3 regions of the Paenibacillus sp. sgz302115 genome follow, and region 3 is predicted to be linked to each of the others. Evidence: predicted binding sites of a transcription regulator. Region 3 holds the regulator's gene; each other region holds the start of a gene.
What was found. The regulator Rex, encoded in region 3, represses fermentation and respiration genes when NADH is low (regulators of the CRP and FNR family bind a similar motif). The targets are predictions, from matches to a motif close to TTGTGAAATATTTCACAA.
Positions count from the first base shown of each region.

Region 1: the regulator Rex is predicted to act here: its motif matches at 9,140-9,157, upstream of AC0LWN_RS21435 (formate/nitrite transporter family protein).
Region 2: the regulator Rex is predicted to act here: its motif matches at 3,969-3,986, upstream of AC0LWN_RS23685 (phosphoketolase family protein).

Region 1 covers NZ_JBVYOK010000012.1:170,721-181,737, forward strand. Annotated here, with positions in the region: gene AC0LWN_RS21395 (enoyl-CoA hydratase/isomerase family protein) at 1-553, opposite strand, end outside; gene AC0LWN_RS21400 (ABC transporter permease) at 647-1,357, opposite strand; gene AC0LWN_RS21405 (ABC transporter ATP-binding protein) at 1,350-2,282, opposite strand; gene AC0LWN_RS21410 (TetR/AcrR family transcriptional regulator) at 2,358-2,990, opposite strand; gene AC0LWN_RS21415 (MOSC domain-containing protein) at 3,243-3,902, opposite strand; gene AC0LWN_RS21420 (GNAT family N-acetyltransferase) at 3,868-4,398, opposite strand; gene AC0LWN_RS21425 (MFS transporter) at 4,472-5,683, opposite strand; gene AC0LWN_RS21430 (molybdopterin-containing oxidoreductase family protein) at 5,804-7,909, opposite strand; gene AC0LWN_RS21435 (formate/nitrite transporter family protein) at 8,212-9,039, opposite strand; partial or broken gene AC0LWN_RS21440 (S-layer homology domain-containing protein) at 9,358-9,936, shown strand; gene AC0LWN_RS21445 (hypothetical protein) at 9,966-10,745, opposite strand; gene AC0LWN_RS21450 (DUF3863 domain-containing protein) at 10,738-11,017, shown strand, end outside.
Region 2 covers NZ_JBVYOK010000015.1:73,789-84,805, reverse strand. Annotated here, with positions in the region: gene AC0LWN_RS23695 (TIGR03915 family putative DNA repair protein) at 1-774, shown strand, start outside; gene AC0LWN_RS23690 (hypothetical protein) at 1,063-1,113, opposite strand; gene AC0LWN_RS23685 (phosphoketolase family protein) at 1,469-3,853, opposite strand; gene AC0LWN_RS23680 (GntR family transcriptional regulator) at 4,153-4,875, opposite strand; gene AC0LWN_RS23675 (zf-HC2 domain-containing protein) at 5,043-5,714, opposite strand; gene AC0LWN_RS23670 (RNA polymerase sigma factor) at 5,714-6,205, opposite strand; gene AC0LWN_RS23665 (hypothetical protein) at 6,431-6,784, shown strand; gene AC0LWN_RS23660 (hypothetical protein) at 7,764-8,693, shown strand; gene AC0LWN_RS23655 (glycosyltransferase) at 8,653-10,182, opposite strand; gene AC0LWN_RS23650 (glycosyltransferase family 2 protein) at 10,305-11,017, shown strand, end outside.
Region 3 covers NZ_JBVYOK010000021.1:88,565-99,581, forward strand. Annotated here, with positions in the region: gene AC0LWN_RS26935 (AAA family ATPase) at 1-647, opposite strand, end outside; gene AC0LWN_RS26940 (hypothetical protein) at 640-1,182, opposite strand; gene AC0LWN_RS26945 (ParB N-terminal domain-containing protein) at 1,476-1,925, shown strand; gene AC0LWN_RS26950 (cell wall elongation regulator TseB-like domain-containing protein) at 2,049-2,567, opposite strand; gene AC0LWN_RS26955 (amidohydrolase) at 2,610-3,911, opposite strand; gene AC0LWN_RS26960 (redox-sensing transcriptional repressor Rex) at 3,898-4,551, opposite strand; gene dinG (ATP-dependent DNA helicase DinG) at 4,757-7,618, opposite strand; gene AC0LWN_RS26970 (tetratricopeptide repeat protein) at 7,834-8,472, opposite strand; gene panD (aspartate 1-decarboxylase) at 8,580-8,963, opposite strand; gene panC (pantoate--beta-alanine ligase) at 8,956-9,846, opposite strand; gene panB (3-methyl-2-oxobutanoate hydroxymethyltransferase) at 9,848-10,714, opposite strand.

The sequences.
Region 1 (11,017 bases), on a different contig from region 3:
CGTAATAAGCAGCCCGCTTAACGCCTATTGTTTGTTGCAGAGTGAGAGCCATTCCATCTCCCGGAGGGGTACCGATGAGAAAATGCGGATCAAAGAAATCCGTATCCTCGGTACAAAGTGTAATATCGCACAACGTGCCCATTTCACAATGCGTACCAGGGCCATTTATAGCTCCAATCGTCGGGATATCAATACAAAAGATCAAATTTTCAAGTAATCTCATGGATTCGTGATACATCTTTAATTTGTCATCCATAGTCCAATCTCTATATTTCGTCTTCCATAAATCCGGATTACCATTTTGCCATCTGTCACCTGTACCTGTAATAATCAAAACTTCATTGGCAAAATCTCTTCCAATCTCCATCCAGGCCTGCGACCAAACACCATGAGCATCCCAGCTATACTGAAAGGGACCGTCATTGGTGTGCAATCTGACCTCGAGAATGCCATCTTTACGCTTCATCATCAGGAAATCCTTATACTTTTCTGAGTACACTTCAAATTGCGAAGGTTCCGTTCTCTGGAACCACTGTGATAATTGCTCCGACATAGATCGTCCTCCTTAAGTGATAGATTGTTGTTAACTGTTACATGTCAATAGCTCTTGCGCACTGGGTCTCGCCAGCATCCCCCCTCTCAAAGATCATTTATGATCCGCCCAATGCCACCAAGCCCAGGTTGCCACAAATCCAGCTAATCCTGTTGTCACAGGAATGAGATAACTAAGCGTTGTGAGCGGGAATAGGCTATCGCCGCTGCCGGCAAGCTGAAGAGCAGGTATGGCCCAGGGCAAATACTTAGCAAATGGGGTCGGGCCTGCGATCAAGGCTAGCATTAGGGCCATAAACGAATACACAATCGGCATCAGGTAGCCTCGAGACAGACTGGTCAGGAAAATAACCGGACCGCATAGCAGCAATTGCATCACAACCGTAATAATTAGTTGAATATAATAGTGTAATACCAACGATTCGGAAAAGCCGGAAAGTCCAGTCAGAGAGCCGATCAACAAAGAGAATAGGAATGCCGCTTCCGCCATAATCAGGCACCATGCCAGGCTAACCACTGTTTTCGCAGCAATAATCTTGCCGCGTGACACAGGCAATGCCAGAAGATCCTTCAGTGTTCGGTCTGTATATTCGCGTCCAAACGACCAGCCTGTTAGAACAGCAAAGCCGACAATTCCGAGCACACTGGCGAACATAAACACCACATTCCCAAGATAAGTGTTCCAATCCGCAACTCCGGCACGAATCACACACACAAAGATATAGAAGGCCAAAGATCCCCATAATACGTATGAGCGATATAGCTTTTTGTTTTCAACCATCATTACGCTGAACAATTCACGCATCCTTCTCTAGCCCCCTTAACTGATTTTCTCCGACCATGTTTAGAAAATAGGACTCCAGTTCCTCTTCCACTATTCTTAGCGAATAGAGCGGTATATCAGCATCAGCCAGCAACCGGGAGACACGCTCGGGATGCTGAATCGCGCCTGGCTCTGAAATTTTCAGAATACCGCCATGATCAACATCCACAGCGTAGCCCAATTTAGTTAACTGCTTCTTGGTCCGTTCTTCATTTCCCCGCACATCGACGTACAAGCATTTTCGCCGCAAGCGATCAAATTCCAGGGCAGAGATTTCTTGAAGAAGGACGCCTTTATGAATGATACCAATGCGTGAAGCCAGCTTAGACATTTCCTCCAGAATGTGGCTGGATATAAATATGGTCACCCCCTCAGAAGACAGAGCTGCAAGCAATTCCCGGATTCCTACAATACCCGCAGGGTCTAAGGCATTTGTTGGCTCATCCAGTATCAATATTTCAGGATTATGGATAAGCGCTTTGGCCAGCCCCAGTTTTTGCGCGTTGCCCAAGGACAAATTTCCCGCTTGGGTCTTCGCGTAAGGCCCCAGCATGACCTTATCAATAACCGTATCAACCGCAGATCGTTCTTTTAAGCCGCGCATCTTGGCATACAACTCCAAGTTCTCTCTTACGGTAAAGCTCGAATATGAATAGGGCACCTCAACCATATAGCCCACGTGATTCCACAAATCCCCTCCCTTCGTTAATTTTTTGCCAAGCAACCTCACCTCTCCAGCCGTTGGCTTAATCATTCCGAGCAATGTTCGAATTGTCGTCGTTTTGCCTGCTCCATTCAAACCGAGAAATCCATAAATTTCACCCTTCTTGACCGACAAGCTAACACGATCCAAAATGGTTTTTCCGTTGTATACCTTGGTTAAGCCATCTGTACGAATCATTTCCATGTTCTCAACTCCTAAGCAATTTTATTAACCTAACGTTCGTTGAATTAAATTATTAAAAAAAGAACCGACTTGGCATTAGTTCGACCAAAGATGAACATAAAAGTCGGTTAAAGAATGAATGGTATCTACGTCCAACATACGACCATCTAGCATTTGTTGGACGATCAAAACCACAATATGGGATAAAAATTGAGAAGCAGCAATTTCGAAATTCATACTGCGAATCTTTCCCTGCTCATGCTGCTTTGTCAGGAAGGAGGACATCGCTCCAAAGGGTAAACGAGTTAATCTGTCTAACGCATCTTTGTCCTCTTGTTCGAGCAAATTGCGGTCCCTTATTAGGATCTGGAAATACTCTTTATCCAGAATGACCCTTTCCGAAAAGCCCTGAATTAAGTGTGTAAGAATCTCCTTCAATGGTGCATTGGAATCAAACGTAACGTTGAAAAAAGTCACGAAGCCATTAATTCGTTCTTCCTGAGCATGTTGCAGTACATTCCTTAATATCTCCAGCTTTCCGCCCGGAAAGTAGTGATATGTCAATGCTTCCGTCATGCCAATTGCTTTATTCAACTCTCTCATGGAAGTCGCATGATACCCTTTATCTGCAAACAATTGCTTGGCAATCATTAAAATTTGCTTTTTTCGCTCTATCGCTTGAAGATCACGGTTAGTCATTTTTTTTGCTTTCTGTTTTTGAATCATCATACCCGCCTCTTATTATTAACTTAACGATCGTTAAGTTAATAATAAGACTATATTGCCCGCGATGTCAACCTGCCCCAACTCACCAGCCTGAACGAGACTCCTAAACACACACATCCGCTATACCCTTCTTCAGTTCGCCCTATCTTCGACGCGACCAGAGCAGCTGCGGCAAAGTGACTCACTATGGCATGCTAATTAGCTTCACACAACCACACGAAGTGCGTTTTTGCAGACGCTGGAATAGCGGCAGAACTAGCTCTCCGCAGCATCCAGCCAGCCCCGGAACTTCGCCCGGGTGACGGCGGACAGGGTGTCCAGCTCGGCCAGCTCGGCGAGGTCCGTCTTGTCCTTGCGTCCATGCTCCATCAGGTAGAGCACCCGTCTGACGGGAAAACCGCCCGCGCCGCTCTCCTTCTTGACGATCCTATCGCCAGTGGCAATCTGCCCCTCGCGCAGCACGCGGAAATAGAAGCCGCTGTACCCGGTAGCCAGCACCTGGGCCGGCATTTCAGCCGGGCCGTGCTTTTGCGCGAGCTTATAGCATGGAAAACGCGGCTGGCTGACCTGCAGCAGCGCCGAGCCAATCTCGTATACATCGCCGATACAGACCTCGGTCTCCAGCAATCCGCTGGCAGTGATATTCTCGCCGAAGGCGGAATACTCCAGCTTTTTCCCGAGCTGCTGCTCCCAATAGGCATAATGCTCAATCGGGTAGACACAAACCGCCTTGTCAGGGCCGCCGTGATTCACCAGATCCGCTTGCCCGTCACCGTCGAAGCCTTCGAGATGAAGCTGAACTCTGCCGGCGGCAGGCAGCTTGTAAATCCCCGTTTCCAGCGGCTTGCCGCGGTAGTCTACGGTCTTTGGTTTGCCTACATTAAGCGAGATGACTTCCATCCTCATTACCTCCAATCAGCATACAGCTCATAAACACCTCATCCACATAACGTCCGCCGAGATAAAATTCCTCACGCAAACGGCCTTCTTCCTGAAATCCGCATTTGCGGTAGAACGAAAGTGCAGGCTCGTTTGAGGACAGCACCCGCAGTCGCAGCTTACGGATGGCGTGCTGAGCCGCATGGCTTTTGATCGCTTCCATCAGCCGTCCTCCAACGCCCCGGCGCTGAAAGCGTGGGTGAACAGCAATATTGATCTCGCACACATGGCGGTTGCTCTCCATTCCGCTCGGACACCCGAAGCCGACATATCCGCACAGCTCCTCATCCTGTAGAGCAACCAGTTGAGATCCGGGCGGGGTATGCAGCAGATAATCCTCTGGGGAACGCCAGCTTAGAGGGCCGGGCGTTGTGTCCTCCGTCCAGATCATATTATCGAGAATAATCAGCTCACGGACATCTCTAATCTCCGAGGGCCGGATGATAAAGGTATCTCTGTTAAGTTGTTTCATCGCTTTTACACCCCTTGCCTTGCGCTAATATCTACATACGGACAATACCAGCATCGTGTGCTTTGGCCTGGATTTATGCCGCATTGCGGTCCAGTGTACGGGCTGAACGGTTGATGTAGGCGTGGAACCCGAAGAAGCCCACCGACAAAACGGCCATTGCGCAAGCCAGCCAGCCCGTTGGCGCCAGCCCTCCGTTGTCAAACTGAACACCCATCAGATAAGGCCCGATGACTCTGCCTACCGCGCCAATCCCCCCGCTTAGCCCAAGATAGAATGGCGCACTATGGTCCGCATGATCCGAAATAAATGACGGCATCGCCGGAGAAATCAGCATCTCACCCAGCGTAGCCAGCACCATCGCCAGCAGCAGGCCCGGATAGGTAGGCATCAGCAAAATAACGGCGTAGCCGCTCAAATAGAATATGGCGCTTGAAGTCATTTGTGCCGTTGAGGTTGCCGCGAACCAGCGCTTGATCAGACTGACCAGCGGCTGCGCGGCAAAGATCAGAATCCCGTTCAGCGTCCACAGGAACCCGTAGGTCTGCTTCGGCCAGCCCTCCGATATAATAAAAGGCGATACCCCTGTATTCCAGATCGAATTGCCGATCAGCAGAAACATCGAGCCAATCGCCATGAACAAATAGATCCGTGTCTGGCCCATTAGCCTCCAGCCGGACAGCTCATGCTGCTGTTGTCTTCTCTGCGTCTGTTGATGAGGCGGCACTGTACCTACCCTGCGCAAATATACAAAGAAAAATACGGCAAACACCGCCGAAGTTACACCGTTCAGCACGAAGCTCAGCATATAGTTGCCAAGGAAGCCGCTAAGCGATGTTCCCAGCGCAACCCCTATGTTATTGGAAACATAAATGACATTAAAAAGATCTGCACGCTGCTCGGCAAAACGGAACCCGATAAACGCCTGGATGGCAGGCAGCGACAACGAGTTGAACAATCCGAACAATCCCATGACGGCGATGAAGATATACCAGTTGCCGCTTGCCGCCGGAAGAGCGAACAAGGTTAGGGCAGTCAGGGCCAAAGCCCCTACAATCAGCCGGTTAACACCGACCTTATGGTAGAGCGAGCCGCCCAGCAGCTGGCCTGCGATCCCTCCGAGACTCTGAATAAGCAGTACGAAGCCGGCATCCTTCATGCTGCGGCCAAGCTCATCGAATACGTACATCGAAACAAGCGGCCACATCAAAGCGCTGCCGGTTGCGTTAATCAGGCTGGCAATCAGGAACACTTTAACTTCCTTCGGATAAGCTTGCAAAAACTTCATATTTTGTCTTTCATCCCCTGTTAACTATGTGTCATTAATTTAACCAGTATCATCCGAAAACAGGGTCAAGGCAAGCATACGAATTACCGCTTTATCGCGTTATCACATCATAATCCAAATTTATAACTCCTGTAAAACCCTGCTGGCAGTATCAGGCTCTGAGCGGCGCTTCACTTCAACCGTACCCGAGAAAAAAGTCGCCCCGTTCCCCATATCGCTCAGCCGGTCCGGCGTGAGCACATTTACTCTATGCCTGCGTCCCTTGCCTTCCCACCACAGCCCCTGGCTGATCACTGTTCCCGGCAGCATCTTGTCCGTTACCATCGCCCAAAGCTCAATAGCGCCTCTGTCGTTGTATACAGTCAGCTCGTCGCCATCCTCGATCCCCCGCGCCGCCGCATCCTCGGGGTGGATCTGCAGCGTCGGCCGCTTCTCCATCCGCTGGTGCTTCTGGACATTGGCGAAATTGGAGTTCAGGAAATTATGATTCGGCGGAGAAATGAACATCAGCGGATAATCCGCTCCCGGCTGCGGCCGCCGTACACCGTCATAACCTTCCTTCAGCGGCATATATGTAGGCAGCGCAGGCAATCCGGCAAGCTGCATGGCCTTGGAGAACAGCTCTATTTTGCCTGAGGGGGTCGGAAGGTTCTTCAGATAATCCGCCTGCGGAGTCATGTCCAGCTTCACGAACCGCTCGTCAATCAGCCGCTCCAGCGTAACACCATTTAGATATGGGTTGCGCGGGTAATCCAGTGCCTGGCGGATCATCTCATATTCGGACTCGCTGAAGGCTTCCGCGTCGAAGCCCATCGCCCGGCCCAGCAGCGCGAAGACCTCCACGTTGCTTTTGCATTCCCCCGGCGCTTCAAGCACAGGCTCCTGGAGCTGGATGTAGTGATGCCAGTACGATGTGTACAGATCAACATTCTCAAATGAAGTGGTCGCCGGCAGCACGATATCGGCATACAGCGCCGTGTCGGTCATGAAGAGATCATGTACAACCGTGAACAGATCCTCACGCGCGAATCCCGCCCGCACCCGGTCAGCATTGGGAGCCACAACAACGGGATTGCTGCAGTAGACGAACATCCCCATTACCGGCTGCTCCTTCATCTCCAGCGCTTCGCCGATCCGGTTCATATTAATTGTCCGTGTCCCCCGGTTCGGGCGTAAATCCGGGCGGGTCAGCGCACGGTCATTCGTAGAGCTGTAGCCGCTATTTGATTTGATCGCTCCGCCTCCGGTCTTCAGCCATGCTCCGGTGAGTGCCGGAAGGCAGGTGATGCTGCGGACATTCATGCCGCCGTTATCATGATGCTGCAGACCGTTGCCGATGTGAATATGCGAAACCTTGGCTTCGCCGTACATTTTAGCAAGCTTCTCTATGTCATCCACTGCAATGCCTGTGATCTCGGCAACCCGCTCGGGCGGATAGGCGAGTACATGCTCGCGCAGCTCCTGATGGCCAATCGTATACTGCTCAAGAAAAGCATCATCCGTCATCCCATCCCGGAACAGAATGTGCATCAGTCCCAGGGCCAGCGCCGAATCCGTGCCCGGATACAGCGGCAGGAACCAGTCCGCCCACTGGGCCGTCCGGTTGCGGTGCACATCAATGACAACCACCTTTGCGCCCCGTTTGCGGGCTTGCTCGGCGTAGACCACCTGGTGCATGTTCGTGCTGATAATGTTGCCGCCCCAGACAATGATCAAATCAGCATTCACCGTATCCTCAGGACTTGTCCCGCCGCCAAAGCCCATCGTATATTTCCAGCCGGCGGTGCCCGCCGAATTGCAGATAGCCCGTTCCAGGCGGCTTGCGCCGAGCCTATTAAAGAACCGCCGGTCCATCCCTTCCACGCTAAGCACGCCCATATTGCCGTAGAAGCTGTACGGAAGGATGCTCTCCGGTCCGTATTCTGCTGACAGCTTCTTGAAGCGGCCGGCAATTTCGCTAATTGCCTCCTCCCAGGTGATCGGTTCGAAGGAACCGCTGCCTTTCGGTCCTACACGGCGCAGCGGGTGAAGCAGGCGTTCCGGGTGATGCACCCGCTCTGCCATATTCCGCACCTTGTTGCAGATAGCTCCCTTGGTCACCGGATGTTCAGGATTTCCCTCTACCTTAATGATTTTGCCATCCTGCTTATGCACCAGAAGTCCGCATGTATCGGGGCAATCCAGTGGACATACCGCCGGAAAAATCCCATCTCCGCTGAAGCTCATTGGCCGCAGACCTCCTTGTCTATTGAATAGTTGTATTCTATATATTCTATAGCTGCAACTGATTCACGTAAAGAAAGTAAGCGGAACCTCCTGATTCGTCGCCCTTATTCCCGGGTAATAAAGCTTATGAAACACTCCCTATGAACTCGCCTGAATTCGCCGTGAGCCCGATTTCGTTCCCCCGAGTCGGAAAGCACGGCGAATTTTGCGTCTGCAGACCATCCTTCCACGCAAAAAACACTCCCCGAAAAATTCCGAAGAGTGTCTCTATCATCATCTCAGCTCATGTGAGCCGGAAATATTTATGCGTGTTTCTTCACACCGGCAGCGGAGATGCCTTCCACGGATGGAGCAGCCGCTGGCGCCTTGCGCAGATAAGCCATCCAGTAAGCGAATGCGACGAAGATTGCACCGCCTGTGAGATTGCCCAGCCAGACCGGAGCAAAATTGCCGAAATATTGGCCCCAGGTGAAGTGTCCTTCAAATATAGCAGCAGGGATAAGGAACATATTGGCTACAACGTGCTGGAAGCCGATGGCTACAAACGCCATGGTTGGGAACCAGATCCCGAGAATTTTTCCGCTGAAATTATCTGCCCCGTAAGAGAGCCACACCGCCAAAGCAACGAGCCAGTTACAACCTATACCGGAGATAAAAGCCTGCAGAAAGCTGGCATCAATCTTGTGGCCGGCCATATCAACGAGTTTGTCCAGATATACGCCATCTGAGGTGAGGCCCACGACGTGACCGAAGAAATAAGCGACGAACAAGGCACCCGCCAGATTGCTGATTGTAATGAGCACCAGGTTCTTAATGACTTCCCAGAGAGAAATCTTCTTCGCCATAAAAGCAAGCGGCACCGCCATCATATTTCCTGTCAGCAGTTCCCCGCCGGCCAGCAGCACCAGGATCAGTCCTACCGGGAAGACAGAAGCTCCGATAAAGTTGGCGATGGAGCCCCATTCCTTTGGTGCGCCTGCAATAACGCGAATATCCAGCAAAAATCCGAGCGCGATGAACGCTCCCCCCAGAAAGCCAAGAATAAGTACGGTGCTGAGCGGATTGTGTGCCTTCTTTATTCCGTTCTCCACCGTGACTTCGGCAATCCCCTGCGGTTTGTTATAAGCCATGATTCCTATCCCCTTCTAATTACTTAAAATTTGTTCCTTTATGCCATTGTAGCGCGTCAACTACCACATTTACGTGATAATTATCACTACTACGAAAACTAAGTGAAAGTTTTCACTGACATGTCAAATTTAACACGGACACAAATTGTGATCAGACAAACTGAAAATATTAAATGTTTGTTACAGTTGCAAAATTCCATGTAACATATTCCCTCAATTACCTCCTGACACGCTAAATAATCGGCCTAATTGCACCGATATCTGAGTAAAGGAGGTGATGAGCTGTTCCCATACTAACTGAAAATGGGTGCTTACATAATGAGGAATAACACGCGACGAATCACCCTGGTTCTGCTATGCCTGATCTTATTCGGAGCTACCGCAGTCCCTTCGGCCGTAAGGGCCGAGCGCAATCCATTTGTGGATATAGAGCGCAGCTATGCTCGTCAAGAAATTATTTACCTGTTCTACAGGGGAATCCTTCAAGGATATGGCAATTCAAAGTTCAAACCTTTGCAGCCAATTACCCTTGCTGAGATGGGCACTTTGATGTCCAGGGCATTATCCATTCCCGTTTCTGACGCGGACTACCCGCTAGCAACGGACGAGATGCCGGATTGGGCGGCCCCCTCCATACGTTCGCTCTTGTCCGCAGGCATCCTGCAGGGCCAGACGATACACAGGAGAAGTACAGTTACGCGAGAGAGCTTGGCTGTGTGGTATATCCGGGCCCTTAGACTGTATGATCTGGTCCAACAACAAGGGCATGTGCCTACCTTTAAGGATGCTTCTACTATTTCGAAAGAAGCCCGAACAAGCGTCTGGGCGGCCCAGCAGCTTCAACTGTTCCAAGGAGATGGACAGCATCGGTTCAACCCGAAGCAATTGGTCGACCGCCAGAGCGCCGCTAAAGTAACAGCACAAGCTTACCTTTTGCTTAAGGAGCCCTCGCGGATACAAAACCTGCTCGAACAAGGAAATGGATTGCCGGAAGATACATCAACGAAGCAATTGCCGGAGGAATCCGAAGTTCCCAAAGGTGTACCATCAGGAAATACAGATATCACAGGTCCGCAAAATCCGGTTATTACTAATTTACCACCACCAACACCGGCTCCATCGGCTTCACCTGCACCGACACCGGTGCCACCTGCTTCACCTGTACCAACAGCAACATCTGCTCCATCCGCTTCACCTGCACCAACAGCTTCACCTGCTCCATCTACTTCACCTGCACCAACAGCTTCACCTGTTCCATCTGCTTCACCTGCACCAACAGCAACATCTGCTCCATCTGCTTCACCTGAACCAACAGCTTCACCTGCTCCATCTGCTTCACCTGTACCACCACCAGTTCCATCCGCTTCACCTACACCACCAGCTTCACCTGCTCCATCTGCTTCACCTGCACCAACAGCTTCACCAGTTCCATCTGCTTCACCTGCTCCATCTACTTCACCTGTACCAACAGCAACATCTGCTCCATCCGCTTCACCTGTACCAACAGCAACATCTGCTCCATCCGCTTCACCTGCATCAACAGCTTCACCTGCTCCATCTGCTTCACCTGCACCAACAGCTTCACCAGTTCCATCCGCTTCACCTGCACCAACAGCAACATCTGCTCCATCTGCTTCACCTGTACCAACAGAAACACCTGCTCCATCCGCTTCACCTGTACCAACAGCAACTCCGCCAGTGTACAAGGCAGTTGATTCTATCCAGACTACTACCGATTCAATTGATGCTTCATTCAATGTATCTGTGGACAATTGGAAGCTGGCTTACGTGACCTTGGATGTGTACGGTGCGGAAATTACACCGGAGTTTTTGCCGCCAGACCTCAAAGTCTCGGTTACAGATGAATACTCTGTACTGGCACCAGATGGGACGGTAGCAAGCTTTTATAACATCCCGGCTCCGGGCACTGTTATCCATGGCAGCATTCTGCTCAGCTCTGAGCTTGCAGGCTTCAGTG
Region 2 (11,017 bases), on a different contig from region 3:
TTCGAGAGTTATACATGGAAGGAAGCCCCGCTTGCCATTCATTCTGACGGGGATGGGCAAGCGCTGCTGCTGGAATCAAAATGGATTGATACCGACATCACCAAGGCAGACCGGGTGCTGCGCTCCATACCGCTGCGTATCTCTCCCGAAGCAGAGGAACTGGTCCGTCTGGGATTCTGGACATGTGCGCCGGACAAGGAATTGCTGCTGCTGAACTTTCTCTATCTCGGCTTCACGCATGGCCGCAAGGTGATGAACATGCTTGCCAATGATACGGTTGACGCCTTGCTCAAGGCGGTTCAGCAGCTTCAGCGGGAAGCCCACCTTTATCTGGGGTTTGTCCGTTTCTCCGTTTACGGTCCTGTCATGGCGGCGGTCATCGAACCCCGCAGCTTCGTGCTTCCCGTCATTCAGGAGCATTTCTGCGACCGGTTCCAGGGCGAGAGCTTCATGATTTACGACAAGACCCACCGGATGGCGCTGATCCACCAGCCCGGACAGCAAACCATCATCCCCCTTGATGAATGGGTGCCACCGGAGCCTAATGCCGCAGAAGAGCATTATCGCCGCCTGTGGGATGGATTCTATAACGCCATAGGGATTAAGGAGCGCCGCAACGACCGCCTGCGCTCCTCGCTGATGCCTAAGCGATACTGGAAGCACCTGCCGGAAATGAACGGCGGCAGAACAACCGTTGCGGGTACAAAAGCTAAGCTTGAGAGCGGCTCATTTCGACTGGAAAATAGGGTGAAATCCAAGACAGATCTTAACTGAAAAGTGATATGCAACCTCATGAACATACAATCCATTGAAGTCTCCAGCATTTTCAGCGGTCCTAAAAAGAGTTGCCTTTTTCAGAATGATGAGTACAACTCCATTCGACATAATAATAATGGCATGTAATTATTATTTGGTTGTGGTATAGTAAAGGCAGAACAAACGTACAATGCAAAGAGAGCCGTGCGACCAACACGACTCTCCGTTTGCAACAGCCGCTTTTAAGGGCGGCGGCATGGTAATAGGTTTAGGCAGAAATAGACCGTCTCCTTTCACCAGGGCGGTCTATTTCTTTTTGAGGTAATTCAGCAGAGCAATAATGAACATGCCGAACATGAACATCAAAGACAACGCTTGATACACCTCCATGGGCCTCACCTCCCTTCCGGGAGATTAGCCGACCGCCCTTTTAAGCCTTCTATTGCTTCTGCGATTATATCATGATAGCTCTCTCTTGGATAGATTACGAAAAGCTGTCTTCTTGATCCACCAGCAACAAGAACTGCCTATTCTTCCAGCCTCGTTAGCCCCATAACAAGAACCTCCCAATCATCCATCAAAGAAATCCCGAATATATGGTGCTATCCTATTATTGCTCAAAAAGGTGCCCCGGCAGCCATTCTCTCATGACCTTCAGGACACCTCTTCAAGAGGATATCTATTAAGTTAAGCGATGCAGCTTACCTATGCTCTATTTCAAAGCCTTCCATACCCAGTTCTCAACCTCTGGCAAATCAATACCTTCTTCACGGATGTAGTGATTGTGTTTCTTCACCATAGCATCCATTTCATCCGCGATAGCCTTGTGCTTGTCGGCATCCGGCAGGCTCAGTACGACTTCCTTCGTCAGGTCGAAACGGTCCATCTGATTCAGTACACGCATATCAAACGGTGTGGTGATGTCGCCGTTCTCACGGTAGCCATGCACATGCAGATTATGATTGTGGCGGTCAAAGAACAGGTCTTTGATCAGACCCTCATAGCCATGGAATGCGAAAATAACTGGTTTATCTTTTGTGAAAAATTGATCAAACTCTTCGTCAGACAATCCGCGAGGGTCCAGCTTCTGGCTTCTCAGCTTCAGGAGATCAACCACGTTGATGTAACGGATCTTCAGGTTAGGCAATTTTTCATGAAGAATAGAGATGGCTGCCAAGCTCTCCATAGTAGGCTCCGTACCGGACGAAGCAATAACTACATCAGGCTCTCCACCCTTATCGGTGCTTGCCCAGTCAATGATCTTCAGACCTTTATCCACCAGCTCTTGCGCTTCATCAGCCGAGAACCATTGCGGACGCGGATGCTTGGACGACACAATCAGGTTGATCTTTTGACGGTCATTCAAGATTTTGTCAAAAACAGCAAGCAGGGAGTTGGCATCAGCCGGCAGGTATTCACGGATAAATTCCGGCTTCTTGTCAGCCAAGTGACCGAGCAAGCCCGGATCTTGGTGAGTGTAGCCATTATGGTCCTGCTGGAACACTGTTGATGTTGCAATGACGTTCAAGGACGGGATATCTGCACGCCAGCTTTGATCTGTTGCTTTGCGCAGCCATTTGAAGTGCTGAGTGATCATCGAATCTACCACCCGCAGGAACGCTTCATAGCTTGCAAAGAAACCATGACGGCCTGTTAGTACATAACCTTCCAGGAATCCTTCCGCTTGATGCTCAGATAACTGCGAATCAATAACCCGGCCATAAGGAGCGAGGAATTCATCGTGTGGTTCCTTGATTTCATCCATCCATTGGCGTTTGGTCACTTCAAACACAGGACCCAGGCGGTTCGACATTGTTTCATCCGGTCCAAAAATTCTGAAGTTGCGGTTGTCTTCATTAAGCGTTACAACCTCTTTCAGATATTTGCCCAGTACAGCCATATCTTGTGCAATCACTTGACCTGGAACGGAGTTATCCAGCGTATAGTTGCGGAAATTCGGCTTGTGCAGGTCTTTAATCAGATTGCCGGCGTTGGTCACTGGATTCATGCCCATACGTCTGTCGCCTGTAGGCAGGATTTCAGCCAGATCAGCGTTCAAACGGCCGTTCTCATCGAACAATTCCTCAGGTCTGTAGCTGTTCAGCCATTCAAGCAATGCTGGTGCGTTCTTCATATTTTTCTGATCTACTGGAATCGGAACCTGGTGAGCACGGAATGAGCCTTCGTTCGGCACTTTATCCCATTCTTTAGGACCGGTCCAGCCTTTAGGAGAACGGAAAACAAGCATTGGCCATAATGGACGGGTAGCATCATTATTTTCACGCGCATTCTTCTGAATGGCTGCAATCTTCTCGACGATGGCATCCAGAGCCTTCGCCATTTCCGGATGCATGAAATCAGGGTTTTCGCCTTCAACAAAGAACGGTTCCCAGCCCATGCCTGTAAAGTACGCGGTTAACTCTTCTCTCGACTTACGGGACAGGATTGTTGGGTTGCTGATCTTGAAGCCGTTCAAATGCAGAATTGGCAGTACCGCACCATCCGTAATTGGATTGATGAACCGGTTAGAGAACCAGGAAGCAGCTAGTGGTCCGGTTTCAGCTTCACCATCACCCACGACAACTGCCGAGATCAGATCCGGATTATCCAAAATCGCACCAACGCTGTGTGACAGGGAGTAACCGAGCTCTCCACCTTCATGGATAGATCCTGGAGTTTCAGGAGCAGCATGGGACGCTACACCGCCAGGGAAGGAGAATTGCTTGAACAATTTTTTCAGACCAGGGATATCCTGAGTGATTTCCGGGTAAATCTCAGTGTAGCTTCCATCAAGATACGAGTTCGATACCATAACCTGACCACCGTGGCCTGGACCTTCAATATAGAACATATTCAAATCATATTTGGTAATGACGCGGTTCAGATGCGCATAAATAAAGTTCTGGCCGGGAATCGTGCCCCAGTGTCCAATCGGTTTTACTTTAACATCTGCATCCTTCAAAGGTTCACGTAACAACGGGTTATCCTTCAAATAAAGCTGTCCCACGGATATGTAGTTCGTTGCGCGCCAATATGCGTCGAGCTTTGCTAGGTACGTTTTAGATGAGTAATCCACCGGTGCAGTTGACAATCCCATTTCAATCCACTCCCTGATCATTTTCTTTAATTTCTGAACCTAATTAATTCTACAAGTACATCATACCTCTGTGCGTACAAAATTCAATCTTTTTGACAATTGATACGGTCCAATTTTGTGAAATTTTGAACATAGTATGAAAATCACTGCATATCCTCTGTAAAAAAGATTCTTTTTTTATAAAAATGTAAATATATACTATATCATTTCAAGGTTAGCGTGAGCATTTTCAGCGAGTCATTATCCTCTCAAAAACAAAAAAAGACCGGGGAAAAATCCCCAGCCTTATCGTTAGATCATCAATGCACAGAAACAAATGTATTAAATTTGAGATACTTGTAGTGGAACCGCATATGCGAGAATTCGAAAGGCGTACCATTATCCAAAAAGAAAATCCCTTCCATTATACCAACAGGCTCATTCTCCTGCAGATGCAGCAGCTCCTGATCATTGGCCCCCGAAGGCTCGGCAAAAATAGATAAAAAGGACTTGGTCACCGCCAGATTACGCGACTCCTCCAAATAATGAAAGATCGAACCTTCGATAATCGTCTGGTCCAGATTTTGCACGATTTTAATCGGAATATAGCCGGTCTCAATCATAAAGGGCTCATCATCGAACAAGCGCAGGCGCACGATTTTGTATACAAAGTCATGGGGCTGTAAGAACAAATCCCGCTGCAGCTCTTCCGTAGGCCGGATGACCTCGAAATTCAGCACTTTGACCTTGGGCTTTTTGCCATCCATCTGGAAATTGTCGGTAACCCCCAGATTAGAACCTTCGTAGTTGAAGATGGATTCATTCTTTATGTATAACGGGTTTATAAAGGTTCCCGAACCGCGTTTCTTGAAGATAATTCCGTAGTTCTCCATCTTGGTCAGCGCCCGCTTGATCGTACTGCGGCTAACTTCATAGGTTTCACTAAGACTGCGCTCATCCGGCAATCTCATATCCGCGAACCGCCCCGCAAAAATCTTCATTTTGAGGTCATCAATAATTTGCTTATAGACAAACTGTGTCATGGGGTACTCCTTTATCAGGTCGGGCTTTAAATTTCAATATTAAATATATCATATTCGTGAGAGGGATTACACAGGGATGCTCATTTTAACAAAGAAGCGGTAATGAAGCATGCCGTTATGGACGGAGAGCCTGGAAAGCAGGCAAACTAGGGAATGTAGGACGACCATCACTTTCCCATAGGGAGTTCAGTCCCTTTTTTCCAAATTAAAATCGGATTGTCCAGAGGACCGTAATAAATGGCCGTAATCTCCACGTCTTTGCCTTGCGTCCTTTGATTGGCCCTTACATTAACAGGATCAACATATACCTCTCCATTCGCAAGACTGATCTCTGCATATTTCTTCGATTTGATGAGGGGACGGACGGGGGTCATATAAAAGCTTCCATCATCATGAACTGTGTGAATCACCCGATTGACTCTGTAGCCATCGTTGATTTGAACACGAAATGCGATTTCGCCGTTTGCTCTAGTTCTTATATCAGTGATTTTTATATGATCGGCAGGAACAGGGATGATGTCCCAGCGGAAAAGGCCCAAATAACCAAGCACCAATATCCCAGATACAGAAACAGCCACAATTAATCCTTTCACAAACGCTGCCGATTGGGCACGGTTCCATATCACTTTAATCCTTTGCAGTCCGCTTCCCTCCAGTTTATTCTGCTCCATAGCTTGAACGGGCAAGCTGAGGCTTGATTTGATCTGGTCCAGAGAAAATCGGCAGTGTTCACACTCCATGAGATGCTCCTCCACCAGTTCCTTAGTGGCCGCGCTGCATACACCGTCGTAGTACAGAGGCAGTAAGTCTTGAATGACATCGCATGAAATTCGGGTCATTATTCATCCTCCAGTAAAAGATTCTGTAGTTTCAGCCTGGCCCGGTGATAGGTCACCCTTGCCCAGCTTTCGGTTCGGCCAAAAATCTGGCTGATGTGATCAAAAGACAGCTCCCCAAATACCCTGAGCATAAATACTTCCTTATATGGCTCGTCCAATGCGTGCAGAACCTTATGAACATTCAGAGCTTCGGTCTTGTCGATGAGTTTTTGCTCCAGATTATATCCATTGGCCTCCTCCCGTTCATGGACCGAAACGAACCGCTGCCGCTTGTTAATATAGGAGAAGTAGGTATTCTTCGCAATCTGACATAGCCAGACGCTGATTTTACTGTCTCCCCTGAACTGTTCAATTTGCTGCAGCGCCTTAAAGAAGGTTTCCTGCGTAATTTCCTCAGCAATCTGCTCATCCCGGCTTAACGACAGCACAAATACATAAACATCACGGAAATAGTGATCGTAAACTTCCTTTAATTCGTCTGATCCCCCCAAAGATTCACCACCTTACATCTATAAGACTAGCTAAATGAAGAAACGTTACAGCTAAATTCAAAAAAGGAGCCTAATCCCTCTCTAGGCTTATCCATATTTTAACTTTATTGGACTAACAAACAATCAAATATACAAATTATTAATATGATACATGGAGGTTCCAGCAACCCCGTCCCTATTTTAGTTCTAGTATTCTATGACTTTAGTAAAGGAGGCATTAACTTAATGGCAGTATTATCAACCGGACCTATTGAGAATAGCCCTGTTGGCGGGATCAGATTGATCCAGCAGGTTACCGTTAAAGTCATTAATCGGGATCCAGTTAATTCTTCAATTATTTTAATTCAAGGCTACTTTTTAAACGCTTCAAGAAACTTGTATGTATTGGAGGAATTTACTGTAGCCCCTAGTGCAGTTATTACAAAAAATTATGGAACAGATTTCAATGCATATGAATTTGTTTTTACCACAAGCGGTCCTGCTGAAGAAAATACTGATATTTCGGTTTGGGGAAAAAACGGGAGCGGGGCAATCCTTAGCGTCCAGCGTATTGTTGCAAATGAGCAGCTAGAGTCTTAAAACTCAACATATGTGCAGAGACAAATCCATAATCTTCTCACATGGTTGAGACATAGACTAAAGGGGACTGAATCTTGAGAAAAAGGAGGGAATATCTTAATGGCAGTATTATCAACCGGACCAATTGCAAATGATCCTGTTAGTGGAGTCAGACCCACCCAAACGGTCACCATCAAAATTGATAACCGCGATTCTGTAAATTCTTCTACTGTTCTGATCGAGGGTTACAATTTAACCAGCAACAGGGCTTTATATGTACAAGAATTAGTAATGGTTGGAGCAAATGCGGTTTTGACCAGGAACTATTTTGCAAATTTAAATGCATTTGAATTTGTGTTCACCACAAGCGGACCAGCAGAGGATCAAACTCAAATTTCTGTTTGGGGTAAAGATGCATTGGGGCAATTGGTGCCTGCTCATCGATTAGTATCTGAAGAACTTTTAGGAGCATATTATGGAGGCATTCAAGGACCTCAAGGACCTCAGGGTCAAGGACCTCAGGGCATTCAAGGACCTCAAGGTGTTCAGGGACCTCAAGGCGTTCTAGGACCTCAAGGCATTCTAGGACCCCAGGGTCAAGGACCTCAGGGCGTTCAAGGACCTCAAGGCGTTCAAGGGCCTCTGGGCGTTCAAGGACCTCAGGGTCAAGGACCTCAAGGCGTTCAAGGACCTCAAGGCGTTCAAGGGCCTCTGGGCGTTCAAGGACCTCAGGGTCAAGGACCTCAAGGCGTTCAAGGACCTCAAGGCGTTCAAGGACCTCAAGGCGTTCAAGGGCCTCAAGGCGTTCAAGGACCTCAAGGCGAACAAGGATCTCAGGGCGTTCAAGGACCTCTGGGCGTTCAAGGACCTCAAGGCGTTCAAGGACCTCAGGGCGTTCAAGGACCTCAAGGCGAACAAGGACCTCAGGGCGTTCAAGGACCCCAAGGGGTTCAAGGACCTCAAGGCGACCAAGGACCTCTGGGCGTTCAAGGACCTCAAGGTGTTCAAGGACCTCAGGGTGACCAAGGACCTCTGGGCGTTCAAGGACCTCAAGGCGACCAAGGACCTCTGGGCGTTCAAGGACCTCAAGGCGACCAAGGACCTCAAGGCGTTCAAGGACCTCAAGGCGACCAAGGACCTCAAGGTGTTCAAGGACCTCAAGGCGTTCAGGGACCTCAAGGCGACCAAGGACCTCAAGGCGTTCAAGGACCTCAGGGCGTTCAAGGACCTCAAGGCGTTCAAGGACCTCAAGGCGACCAAGGACCTCAGGGCGTTCAAGGACCTCAAGGCGACCAAGGACCTCAGGGCGTTCAAGGACCTCAAGGCGACCAAGGACCTCAAGGCGTTCAAGGACCTCAGGGTGACCAAGGACCTCAGGGCGTTCAAGGACCTCAAGGTGTTCAAGGGCCTCAGGGCGACCAAGGGCCTCAGGGTGACCAAGGACCTCAAGGCGTTCAAGGGCCTCAAGGCGTTCAAGGACCTCAGGGTGACCAAGGACCTCAAGGTGTTCAAGGACCTCAAGGCGACCAAGGACCTCAAGGCGACCAAGGACCTCAAGGCGTTCAAGGACCTCAGGGCGTTCAAGGACCTCAGGGCGTTCAAGGACCTCAAGGTGTTCAAGGACCTCAAGGCGTTCAAGGACCTCAAGGTGTTCAAGGACCTCAAGGTGTTCAAGGACCTCAGGGCGACCAAGGGCCTCAGGGCGACCAAGGACCTGAAGGCACTGTACAACCTTAAGATTAAGGCATATATATGTTCAAATGACTCAAAGGTTATTTATAACCTTTGGGTCTTTTTTTGTCGCATGAACGCTCTGAAAATAAAAAACCTGTGTCGAAGCCCCTTAGAAATAACCCAGGAGCTTCCACACAGGTACTTAGAAATCCGATTTACGGCATTACAACCACCTTTTCTTTACAGGATGCAATAAATTTTGCATATTCAATACAGGTTTCTAATGAATCATTGGGCTCCATTGGCCACCATCGTATTGCGCCCATAGGAGCCACGGAGGCGTAAGCTTCAATTACTGCGGGAATACGGCCTACGACCACAATTTCCATGTCACTAAAGTTATTTTCAATTCCCTTTTGCAGACTCTTTAATAATTGGGTATTCTCTTGTTCAGGACAGGAGTAGGAGATGGGGAACAATATCGACACTCTGGAAGCATCCTCTTGAATAACGTGAGCAGATTTCCGGGCAGGATCATTTACAGGAGTCTCCCATATACGGCTATAAGGCAATTGCTCCGGTAAACCAAGCTCCTTCAATCTCAAATAAATTCTTTGATGATAGCATCTGTTTAGTTCTCTTACAAGAATCTGAATCTGCTTGTTTCTTAGGAATGTGGTATTGTTTCCATTTTCATTACGGTATTGGATATATAGCAAATCAGGAATAGCTGCAATTTTAGTACAAAGAAATGTCCGAACCAGCATATCATAATCATCTGCTACCAGCAGTTCATCACGATGGCCGCCTATCAGATGATAACAGTCCCTCGTCCACGCACGCGGATGATTGGGCAATCCGACCAAATGACGAATGGTTTTCTCATTAATAGTTGTATGTTTTTGTGCATTTTGCCATCTGTTCATTTGATGCAGCCATACCCGGTAATGAATGCTGTAACCAAAACCACAATCCCAACCATACCAGTGAGCATTATTGCTTCCCACATACACCTCAGTACAGTCCCCATAAACAAAGCCACAGTCCGGGTTTTGCTGAAATGCCTTGACGATTTTCTCCAGGCAGTCAGGAGTTAACTCATCATCGTGATCGACCTCTACTAGAATTTCCCCAGTACATAGCCCTGCTGCATACCTTTTAATTGCCCCTATATAACCATTGCGGGAATCCTGGCGATATCTCCGTACACGGTGGTCATCCAGCGGGAGTAAATATTGCTTGTATGTCTCATCTTCATCACCAGAATCATCAACAATTACCCATTCCCAATTCTTGTAGGTCTGCCTCAATAAGGATTGATAAGGCCGCTGTATTTTTTCTGCTGATCTGTAACTGGCAGTGAACACCGATATTAAAGGAGTGTTTGAAGAAAACTGAGTTGGAGGAACAGGCCTGTTCTCCGGAAGCGGGTCCGTTGCTTTGAGCCAGCAGAACAATAAATTAATAGGCTGGATTTCATTTGGTGATTGAAAGTGTACCCAGCGCTTTTTTTCGTGAGCAGGCAGCGATATAAGGGTTGGAAATTCTTCCCACTCCTCTCCCAAAGAAACATAAACCCGAGGCTCCGGGCGGCTATTGTCTGGTATTGGATTACCCGGTTCATACAGCTTCACTGTGATGTGGCTTTCTTCCAACCGGTCTATCAATTCTTTTAAATCTTCCTTTAAAATATTGCCCGATACAAATAGATGAGTGGTCAGTAATGGAATGAAATTTGGCGACATGATCATTCTCCTTTACTTGTTCCGTAATAAATTTTCTCCATTTTCTTATCAACATTTTATTTCCCAGTAGTATATATATGTATGTGTTGTATGTATTCGCGTGATTAGAAAGGTGGAGTAACTTGGATTACCCATTAGTAAGCATAGTTATACCTGCATATAACCGCCCTCATACACTAAAAATCGCCATCGACAGCGCATTGGAGCAAACGTACCCGAATATTGAAATCATCATCTGTGATGACAGCACAACTAATGAAGTACAGGAAATGATTGATCCTTATTTACATTCGTTTCCCCACATCCAATATCATAAAAATGAGAAGAATCTTTTTCTTGAAAATTGGCACAAATGTTTCGACTTAGCCTCAGGGGAATTTATCAATTACTTGATGGATGATGACATATTTCACAAAGAAAAAATAGAAAAGATGATCTACTTTTTTCAAAATTTCGAGAACATCACACTTGTTACCTCTTATCGCCAAACCATAAATGAAGCAGGGGCTTTCATCCCACCGTTCTATGCAACGAAAAAGCTGTACGAAGAAACAAGAATCATGGACGGAAAAGCGCTTGCAAACATTGCATTAACCCGGTGTTTAAATGTGATTGGTGAACCGACGACAGTGTTGTTTAAAAAAACAGATCTTACGGATCGGTTTGGCATATATAAAGGGAAACAATACTCTCTTCTTAATGATTTAGCTGCCTGGCTGACTTTGCTATCCAAAGGAAAAGCCGTTTATATTCCTGAAGCACTAAGCTATTTCCGAATCCATCCTAATCAAAATAATCAAACACTTGGGCAAAATGCTTTCACTCAATGGTTAGA
Region 3 (11,017 bases):
AGAATGCGCGGAGTTTCATTGTTGTAAATCCCATCCATTTCGGTCAGCAGCTGATTGAGCGTCTGGTCATATTCACGCTGCTGTCCGCCTTCACGCTTGCCGCCGATTACATCAATTTCATCTATGAAAATAATTGCGCTTTGTTTATTTTCTTTGAGGGCGCGGGCCCGGGCATCCTTGAACAAATCGCGGATACGTCCGGCACCGACACCAACGTACATCTCAACGAATTCACTGCCTGATGCGGCCACAAATACGGAGTTGGTATAATGGGCTGCTGCTTTGGCCATCAGGGTCTTACCGGTCCCGGGAGGGCCTGTGAGCAGAATTCCTTTTAGCGGGCGGATGCCGAATTTACTGATTTCTTCATGCCGGATCAGGAAGTCCAGCGCTTCACGCAGCTCCTGCTTCGCATTGTCCTGTCCGCCGATTTCTTCAAAGGTCAGCTTCGCGGGACCATTCTTCTTCCGCTTCTTATCGCCTCCGGCGCTAACCGTCATTCCGCCGCGCAGATGGGCAATCAGCAGCAGAGCGCCGACCATGCCCGCCGCGATAATGACCGGAAAAATATTAATCCCGATAAAAGCCATAAAAATCAGCAGTACAGGAACAAATCCGGCTAAGATCTCTTTCCAGAACTTAGGCATTATTCCACACTCCCATCGTTGCCGCAATGCGTGGCAGAATAATAAACTTGCTTTCTTTGCCGTCGCTCAGGCTCACATAAACGTTGTTGTCGTCGATTTCGGTTGTTGCCGTCACACCGCTGTATTTGGAATACTGGGCCTTAAGTCCATCCAGCTTGGCAGGTATCAAAGTATATTTATGGCTCTCCATCGCTTCAGCGACTGAGAACATCGCACTATCCCAATATTCATCCAGCAAGGCATTTGAGTGCTGATCCACATCAAGCTTCAGGGTCCGGCCGTTAATGGCCGCTTTGCCTTCAGTTGATACATACTGCACCAACTCACGCAATTTAGTTCCCGGCTTGAGATCAAGCTTCAAAGTAACTTCGTTGCGATTTATAGAAATACGGGAATCCTTGACTCCCTCATAGGATGACACAATTTTTTGCAGCGGCTCCTGAACAGCGAACTGACGATAGGCATACCAGCCGCCAAACAGCAGTGCAGCAGACAGCAGAGACGTTAGCAGTACAGGCATTAGACGTAGTTTCAAGTAACGTCCTCCTCTCAAGGTTGGGTAGCGTGTCAAAAGCTAATCCGAGACTGACATGCTATTAAGCTTGTCTCAATACAAGAAGTAGTATATCACAGGTGTATATACGATTTCGCAGAAAAGTGTGAATATATTTAAAATTTTCGATACTAATTTCTGGTCTTTCTCTCAGGCTTACCCCATATTGGATTTGATTTTGTATGACACACGAAGGCATGAAGCGTACAAAATACATTTTTGTTGCCAGAGATGTTAATCTTGGAATATATCAGAAAGGTAAAGGGGAGAACACAATGTTGTCTATGAAATTCACTTTAGAAGAAGCCATTCAATTTTCCAAAATTGGATGTACCGAAGAATGGGTGCATCTTTTTCTGAGAACGAGCGGAAATAATATTCCTTTCTCTGATGGTTTGAAACTTCAAAAAAGGTATTGGCTTGGTCCCGTACAACTGCCAATAAATGAGCTTCAAAGATGTTGCGGTCCTGAAGAGGACATGGAATATCATAATCCGTTAGCGGATTGGGAATTACGGGTTGGAATATTATCTGATTTACTTCAGAAGGGCTGGGAATACCCTCCCTTAATCGTTCAGCACCGTGAAGGAAAATTGATTGTTAGTGATGGAAACGGTAGACATGAAGCGCTCAAAAGACTTAATCACCACAAATGTTGTGTAATTCTGTGGGATAGCGACAATCAGAGTAACTTAAGCAGATGGAGTCAACTGGAGGGTAGCTAGTGAACAATAAAAAGGACAGCCCTGCCTCAATAGATATATCAAAAGCTGCGCTATCGTAAAAAAACGCAAAACAGCGGGCAGACAGAATACTGTCTCACCCGCTGTTCATATGTTCACGCCTTTCTATCTATTCGGCAAGCTGTAGCCATCACCGATCGCACTGCCGTCGGAAAAACGGTAAAACTTGTAATAATAACGTCCGTCCTGCTTATAAAAAAGCTGCCAGGCATATTCCCCGTTGTACACTCCCGGCAGCAGCCGCTTAATCGTACTCCCGGGAAGCTCCGAAGCTATAATCGAGCGGATCTGCTTCTCGGAGGTTCCTTTGTCCACCTCTTCGGCATACACACCGTTGTCGCCTCCGGCCGGTTTGCCGTCCACGGTAAAGCGGACCCAGACCATAAGCTGCTTTCCGGCGTCATTTGTGCCCGTCAGCACCCAATACACTGAATTTTCATCCCAGACCGATTTTTGGGCCTTGGTTACCTCTGTCAAGCCGGCCCTTGCTTTGGCGATATCCCGGGCTGCGCTGCGTTCGTTCCACTGGTCCTTCATAATGTAAGCATAGAACTGGCTTAATCCGAACAGAAGGAGCAGAAACAGGAATATTCCCAGCAGAAGCCATTTTCTCCTTTTCTTCAAAGTACAGCTCCCTCTCCATATAATTGCTCATGTCGCGCTAATTTAGCGCTTCAGGAGTCCTTCAAAGGTCATCTGCGCCTTGCGGCGGATTTGCTCCTCGTCCAGCGTCAGGCACTCTCCGTTCTTCACAACCTGCTTGCCGTCTACCCAGACATGTGCCACATCCTTCGCACTGGCCGAATACACCACATGTGAGAGCAGGTCAGAATGCGGAAGCAAATGCGGCTGATCAATATCAACGGCAATGAAGTCAGCCTTCATTCCAGGGGCAAGCCGGCCTACATTGTTCAGGAAAATCGACTGCGCGCCGTATTCGGTCGCCATCAGCAGCGCTTCCGGGGCCGGAACCGCTGTCGGATCGCCGCTGACGCCCTTGTGGATCAGTGCAGCCAGACGCATCTCCTCGAACATATCCAGATTGTTGTTGCTTGCTGCCCCATCGGTTCCGAGAGAGACCTTAACACCCGCACGCAGCAGCTCCGGTACCCGGGCAACCCCGCTGGCCAGCTTCAGGTTGCTGCCCGGATTATGGGATACACCGACGTTGTAGCGGGCAAGGATCTCGATCTCCTCATCGTTCAAATGCACACCGTGAGCGACAAGGGACGGGCGTGTGAACATGCCAAGTTTCTCCAGATGTGCTACCGGACGCAGGCCGTAATCCGCGGCATTCTGCTCCACTTCGCGCCGTGTCTCCGACATATGCGTATGCATCGGCAGGTCCAGATCATGAGCCGCCTGCACGAATTTTACGAAAAAGTCCGGAGGGCAGGTGTAAGGCGCATGCGGCGAAATCATTGTAGTAATTCTTCCGTCCGCTTTGCCATGCCAATTACGGGCAAAAGCAACCGCTTCAGCCAGCTTATGGTTCTGCACTTCTTCCGGGCACAGGCCGATTACGCCGCGCATCAGCACCGCACGGATACCCGACAGTTCCGTAACCTCAGCGACCCGGTCCATATGATCATACATGTCCAGGAAGGTTGTTGTCCCGCCCTTAAGCATCTCCAGCACAGACAGGGAGGTTCCCCAGTAGACATCCTCTCCGGTGAATTTTTCTTCCATCGGCCACATCTTTTCCTGCAGCCAGCTCTGAAGAACCATATCATCCCCATAACCGCGCAGCAGCGACATTGCCGTGTGCCCATGTGTATTCACAAGACCCGGCATAAACAGCAGACGGCTGCCGTCTATAGTCTGTGTGCCAGCTTCAAGGGCTGGCTTCTCTTCCCCTATGTAAGTGATAAGATCATTTTCTATGGTCATATAACCGCTCAGCACCGGCTCATCCGTTCCCGGAACCAGAAAACGTCCGTTGATAATTACTGTCTTATTGCTGCTCATCTTCCACTTCGTCCTTTCCGTCATGCAAATAATAAGCCAAGCTCTGCAAATCAGTTGTAAAATCAGCGGCGTGAACGCGAATATTGGCCGGGGTCTTCAAAATAACCGGTGCAAAATTCAGGATCGCTTCAATGCCTGAGTCTATCAGAATGTCGGCCACGTTCTGAGCTTCACTGTCAGGCACCGTGATGATTCCGATACGGATTCCCTGTTCACGAATCGTGCTGCCCAGCTCTTCCATCGGCTGTACGGTAAGGGAGTTGATCATCTGCCCTACCTTGGGTGCATAGGAATCAAATACAGCGGTGATTTTCATGGTGTCCTTCAAGTAAGCATTGTAATTTGATAAAGCGTGTCCAAGATTACCGGCACCCACAAGCGCCACGTTAATTTGCTGGTCCAGCTTTAGAATATGGCGGATTTTCTCGATCAAATAAGACACATCATAACCGATGCCTTTTCTGCCAAAATCACCAAAATAGGCCAAATCCTTGCGGATCTGCGCCGGATTAAGATCAAGCTTCTGCCCCAGCTCCTGAGAAGAGACAGTGGGAATTTCACGCTTCTGGAGATCGTTCAGGAATCGCAGGTACACAGGGAGTCTGCGAACGACGGCCTCCGATATTTTATCTGATTTCATATTTTCTCCTCCTCAAAGTTTGTATAGCGATGCTTCCTTGGTATTCTTCGTACAAACTCACTTCGTAAGCATTGGTTTAAGTTTTGTTAGTGCTTCGTAAGTATAGGGCCGTCCTTTAGCCTCCCATACTGAGCTGGCTGCTAAAGGACGGAATGTACAAGCAAATCCGAATATTATAAAAAAACTATAGCTGGTTCAAAAAACTTCAAGAAACGCCGCCGTCCTCAAGCCATTCGGCAATCCGCGGAACCATCTGGTCAGTCAGCATATGCTCCATCTTGGGTCCGGGCAGCGAATACAGGAAGTACTTTCCATAATAAGATTCAATAACTCTGGTATCATATACAATTACGATGCCGCGGTCCTGCGCAGTACGTACCAGCCGCCCAAAGCCCTGTTTGAACCGGATCACCGCCTGCGGGACAGACAGCTTCATAAAAGGATTCTTCTTCTGCGCCTGCAGCAGCTCCGCCTTGGCCTCCGCAAGCGGATGGTTTGGCGGCTGGAAGGGCAATCTGACGATAGCCAGACAGGTCAGCGCCTCGCCCGGAATATCCACACCTTCCCAAAAGCTGCTCGTCCCAAGCAGTACAGAAGCGGCGCTGTCCTGAAAACGCCGGATCAGCTTGCTGCGGCTGCCGCCCTCTACGCCCTGCCCCAGTACGCTGATATCCTCTGAGGAGAGCGCCTCCTTCAGCGGGTCATAAACCTGGCGGAGCATTTTGTAGGAAGTGAACAGCACCAGCATGCGGCCCCGGGTAGCCACCGCAGCTTCGGCCAGCGAATGCACCAGCTTATCTACAAACCGGGCATCGCCCACACTGCCTTTGACACTTGGAAAATCGCGCGGGATGACCAGCAGCGCCTGCTCCCGGTACTTGAACGGTGAGGGAAGCAGGGCTGTCATCAGACGCCCTTCCTCTGCAGACCCGGCAAGTCCAAGATTATCAATCATGAACTGGAAGGATTTATCTACAGAGAGGGTGGCGGAGGTCAGCACAATGCTTTTCTTTTTATCGAAAAACAGCTCCTTGAGCTGGGCGCTGACATCCACCGGAACGGCATACAGCTGGAGTGATTTGCCACGGTAATTGCTGCTGCCTTCCATCCAGTAGACATTATTCTCGTCGTTCAGATTCATAAAGAACCGGACCTGCTCGCGAATAGAAGCCAAATCCTTGAACAATCCGCCGATATCCGTTACCAGACTGTCCGAAGTGGACTGGCTCTCCGTATCACGCATCTCGCTGAGCATCTTGTCGCCTTTGCGGATAATTTCGCTGAGACTGAGATTGAAGGTGTTCTCAATCTGGGCCAATTCCTCCCACGCCTTCGGTTTGCTGCCAGGCAGGAGGCGTGTAACGAGTTGTCCCGCTTCGCCCGCTGCAGCATCGCTGCGCTCCGGCAGAAGGCCGAACAGCTTATCGCTGAGCATGTCCCAGGATTCCTTCACTGTGAGCAGATCGGGATAGATTCTGTCGATTACACTGCTCCATTCCGCCGCCTGCTCACTGCCTGACGACTGCAGCATTTGACGCAGTACCGGGAGCTGGCCGCTCTTGCTGTCCTTATACAGGCGCGTGAGCGTATGGGCAACAGTGAAATATTTCATTTGCATCCCCAGATGCTTGCCCGCGATATCCTCCAGATGATGGGCTTCATCAATAACGAGATGCTCATAGGCTGGAAGAAGCTGGTGGCCGGCCTTGACATCCGCGAACAGCTTGGAGTGATTGGTTACGACGACATCGGCGATGCCTGCTTCATGCTTGGCCCTGTGATAATAGCATTTGCGGAACCAGGGGCAGGAGCGCCCAAGACACGAATCTGTGTCGCTTGCCACCGTCTCCCAGAAATCACCATTGCGTCCGTTCAAATTCAGCTCCTCATCGTCGCCAGACTCCGTTTGGGTCAGCCATACGATCATTTGAGCCGCAGTCAGCACTTCTTCGCGGGCGCTTGTGAAATCCTTTTTATTAATTTTATGTTCAAACTTGCGCAGACACAAATAGTGCCCCCTGCCCTTGAAGATCGCTGCCTTAAACGGAAACGGCACGACACTCGTCAACAGAGGGATGTCGCGCTCACGCAACTGGTCCTGAAGGTTGATGGTATGCGTGCTGACCATAACCTTTTGGTCTGTGCGGACACTGTGATAAATGGCCGGGAGCAGATAACCAAGCGATTTGCCGGTTCCGGTTCCCGCCTCAATCAGCAGATGCTTGTCGCCCTCAAGCGCCGCCATGACTTCACCAATCATAATCTCCTGGGCTTCACGGCTTTCGTATTGGGGCAAGGTATCCTTGAGCCTCTTGGTCACCTCTTCCATATATTCCTTAAAGGTAATATTCTGCAGAGGATTGCCGGTTCCTGCCTCTCTGGGAGGCGCCAGTTCCGTCCAGTCCCCTACCGCCAGCGCAAGCTGACGATACAGGGTAAGATCGCCTTCCGGCTGGAAGGTCTCCATTTCCCGCTCCCGCTGCAGCCCGTCAAAAAACCAGGCCAGATCACTATCCTCATCTGCGAACAGCTCATTCAGGCGCTGAATGGTCAAGAGAGGCAGGCTGTACAGCTCCTCCAGGCATCTCAGCAGCACTAACGCGGTAGCCAGCGCATCACTGTCCGCCTGGTGCGGACGCTCATGGGTAAGCCCGAAATGAGCGCTAACCGCCCCAAGCTGATACGTGGTCAGAGATGGAAAACAAATTTTGAGAAAATCAATGGTATCCAGAATCCGGCCCTGAAACGGCAAATACCCGCACCGGTCCAGCGCACTCTGTAAAAAGTGAAAGTCAAACGCCACATTATGGCCCACCAGCACGACATCGTCGAGCAGCGGCACAAGCTCCATCATCATCTCGTCCAGCTCCGGCGCATCCTGCACATCGCTGTCCGTTATCCCGGTCAGGCCTGTAATAAAAGGAGGTATCGGCGCTCCTGGCTTGACATAGGAACCGTAAACCCTGGAGATGGACCGGTCTTCTTCTATAATGGCAAGGCCAACCTGGATGATCTCACCCACGGATTGGGTTCCTGTAGTTTCAAAATCAAGCACGGCAAATTTCATTATAAGTTCAATTCCCTTTCACTTGAGACTCCTTATCAGCATAACAGAAGTTACGAAAAAAGGCGATGCACCCCCTAGCCAAGCTGGATGCACCGCCCAATATGGATGTACAATGACAAGTGGAAACGTCTGTGCCGTCCTTAAAAGGACGGCATCCGTTTCAGCGAGAAATATAAGGCTAAAGTATAGCGTGAAACTTATACTTTCTTATATTTTTACAAAAGCGAAACCAGCTGATTTCCGAACTCAAGCTTCCCTCCCCGCCTGCGGCAAACCTCCAAATTGACGTTTGGCTCACGGAGCAAGGGGTCATGATGCAAGGAAAGGACAAACAGCTCCTGAGCTTCATTGAAGCGCTCCTGAGAGGCCCTGATGCAGCCCATCGCGTTGTAAATCATGGCCTTCAGCTTCCGTTCACGGATCAAGGCCAGCATGTGGTCCAGATGATCCCAGGCAGCATCATACCCGCCCTCCTGCAAATACGCCATCGCCAAATACAAACGTGCCGCCAGACTGTCAGGATACCGCGCAATGACTTCCTTAAATTGGTCAATGCATTTGCGGTACATCAGAAGCTTGTAGTACCCCTGTCCACGGACAAAGGAGTCCATCGCCAGCTCGGGAGCTTCCGCTTGCGGCTCCTCCACGGGAGGAGCTGAGAAATCCGCACTTTCACGGAATTGGCTCAGCTTCTCGGCAAAGGCCAGCCACTCGTCCATCACTTCATCGGACAGCCTGTGCAGCATGTTGTATTTGCATAAAAGATCATTTCTGCGGGCACCCTCCGCTGCAGGAAAGTCTTCGGCGATTTCCTGAAGCATCTTGTTCATCTCAGCAAATAAATGTTGAAACATGGAGCATCCCACCCTTACTGAAAATGAAATCAGCTTAAGCTTGCCTGCCTTCATTTTTCGCAGGAGCGGGCCGCTTCATCCCTGCCATTGATTACATGGCTGAGCTGTTAGGCAATTGTGGCATGAACCTCATGATCCGCCAGCTTGACCGGCTTGTTGTCCGCATCCACGAAGACCACCGTCGGCTTATGGGCCGCCAGCTCCTCGGAGGACAGCATGGCATAGGAGATGATGATCACTGTGTCACCGGGCTGCACAAGACGTGCAGCAGCGCCGTTCAGGCAGATCACGCCGCTGCCGCGCGGACCGGGAATCACGTAGGTTTCCAGGCGGGAGCCATTGTTGTTGTCAACAATCTGCACCTTTTCATTTTCCAGCAAATCGGCGGCTTCCATCAGGTCCTCGTCGATTGTAATGCTGCCCACGTAATTCAGGTTGGCTTCGGTGACAGTGGCACGGTGGATTTTGGATTTCATCATATGTCTAAACAAGGGCGTGAACCTCCTTGGGTGTAAATACATTATTATCAATCAGGCGGGTTCTGCCAAACTTCACGGCAAGCGCCATAATGATCTCTCCCTCAGCATCGCTGATTAGTGATCCGCCTTCCAGAGCTTCAAGGCCCGGAAAGGTTAAAATCTCTACATAGTCAATGACCGCAAGCGGCGAAGACAAAATAACCGATGCCAGCATTTGCCGCGCTTCATCTGCGGTTTTGACCTTGCCTTCCTCAATTGCCTGCCGTGTATCGCGAAGCGAGCGGGACAGCACAAGTGCCTGATTGCGCTCCTCACCGCTCAAATAGACATTCCGGGAGCTGAGCGCAAGCCCATCCCCTTCCCGGACAATCGGACAGGCGATGATTTCCACATTCATATTGAGATCAGACACCATCCGGCGCAGCACCGCTACCTGTTGAGCATCTTTGAGTCCAAAAAAGGCATAATCAGGCTGAACCAGATTGAACAGCTTGCTAACGACTGTAGTCACACCGTCAAAATGTCCCGGGCGTGAAGCTCCGCACAATTGGGTGGTAAGCGCGCTTACCGATACTTTAGTGAGAATGGGCTGCGGATACATCTCTTCCACACTGGGAATGAACACGATGTCGGCCCCTTCACGCTCAGCCAGCTCCAGATCACGGCGCTCATCGCGAGGATAGGAGGCGAAATCCTCGTTTGGTCCGAATTGCAGCGGATTGACAAAAATGCTCATCACTACGGTGCTGCTCATTTCACCCGCCCGGCGGATCAGGCTGGCATGGCCTTCATGCAGATAACCCATCGTCGGCACAAATCCGATTGGGGTATGTCCTCCCATACGCATATATTCCAGCGCTTCGCGCAATTCCTTAGTGGTTCTGACTACTCTCATTTTATTTCGCTCCTTTTCCCGCAGCGCCGTATAAAGATTCCAGCACGTGCTCTTCAGCGTTAAAAACATGGCTCTCCGCCGGGAATGAGCGGTCCTTCACTTCCCGGACATAGCTGCTGATCCCCTCACGGATTAGGCTGCCCACATCTGCATAGGTTTTGACAAAACGTTTCTCCCTGTAAGGCGAAGCATAGCGCAGCAGATCATGGAAGACCAGCACCTGTCCGTCACAATACCGGCCTGCGCCAATCCCGATGGTCGGAATGCTGACAGCCTTGGAAATCGCCTCTGCCACCTCTTCGGTAACCAGCTCCAGCACAATCCCGAATGCTCCGGCTGCTTCAAGCGCCTTGGCTTCGTCCATCAGCCGCTGTGCATCTTTGGCATCCTTGCCTTGAATACGGTACCCGCCGATCATATTAACCGACTGCGGGGTAAGGCCGATATGGCCCAGCACAGGCACGCCGGCAGCGACAACGGCTGCTACCGTGGCGCAAATTTCCTGACCGCCCTCCATTTTGACGGCATGGGCCTGTCCTTCCTGCATCAGTCTGCGCACGCCGCGCAAAGTCTCGTCAATGCTGCCGTGATAGGTCATAAAAGGCATATCCGTTACGATAAAAGTATTCGGCGCTCCGCGCTTCACCGAACGGGTATGGTACACCATATCCTCTAGCGTCACAGGCAAAGTAGTATCATAGCCAAGCACTACATTCCCAAGTGAGTCACCGACCAGAATGATGTCAATACCCGCCTCTTCAGCCAGCAGGGCCGAAGGATAATCATAAGCGGTCAGCATGCTCAGCGGCACACCATCATTTTTCATTTTTCTCATTTTCACAATGTTCAGCGCATTCTTGTCAGCCATTTGCTCCCATTCCCCTTTTCGCGATTAATACACGCGTAAACGCGCAACAAAAAAACCTTTTAGCATGGTCCGCTAAAAAGGTCCGAAGGGCAAAAAAGAGTCACTCGCGATCGTCCCTTCTGTCTCGGTCCTTACGGCTCAGAGCAGAATCCAACGTAACCGTGAAATACAGTTATGAAGGTAATTCCTGAAAAACTGTGTATTCGGAGTACAGTTCGACCATGCGATACCGCCTCTGCCCCTAGTATAACAAAATCTTTATGCAATTACACTAAAAAAAGTTGACAAGGGATGGAACCCTTG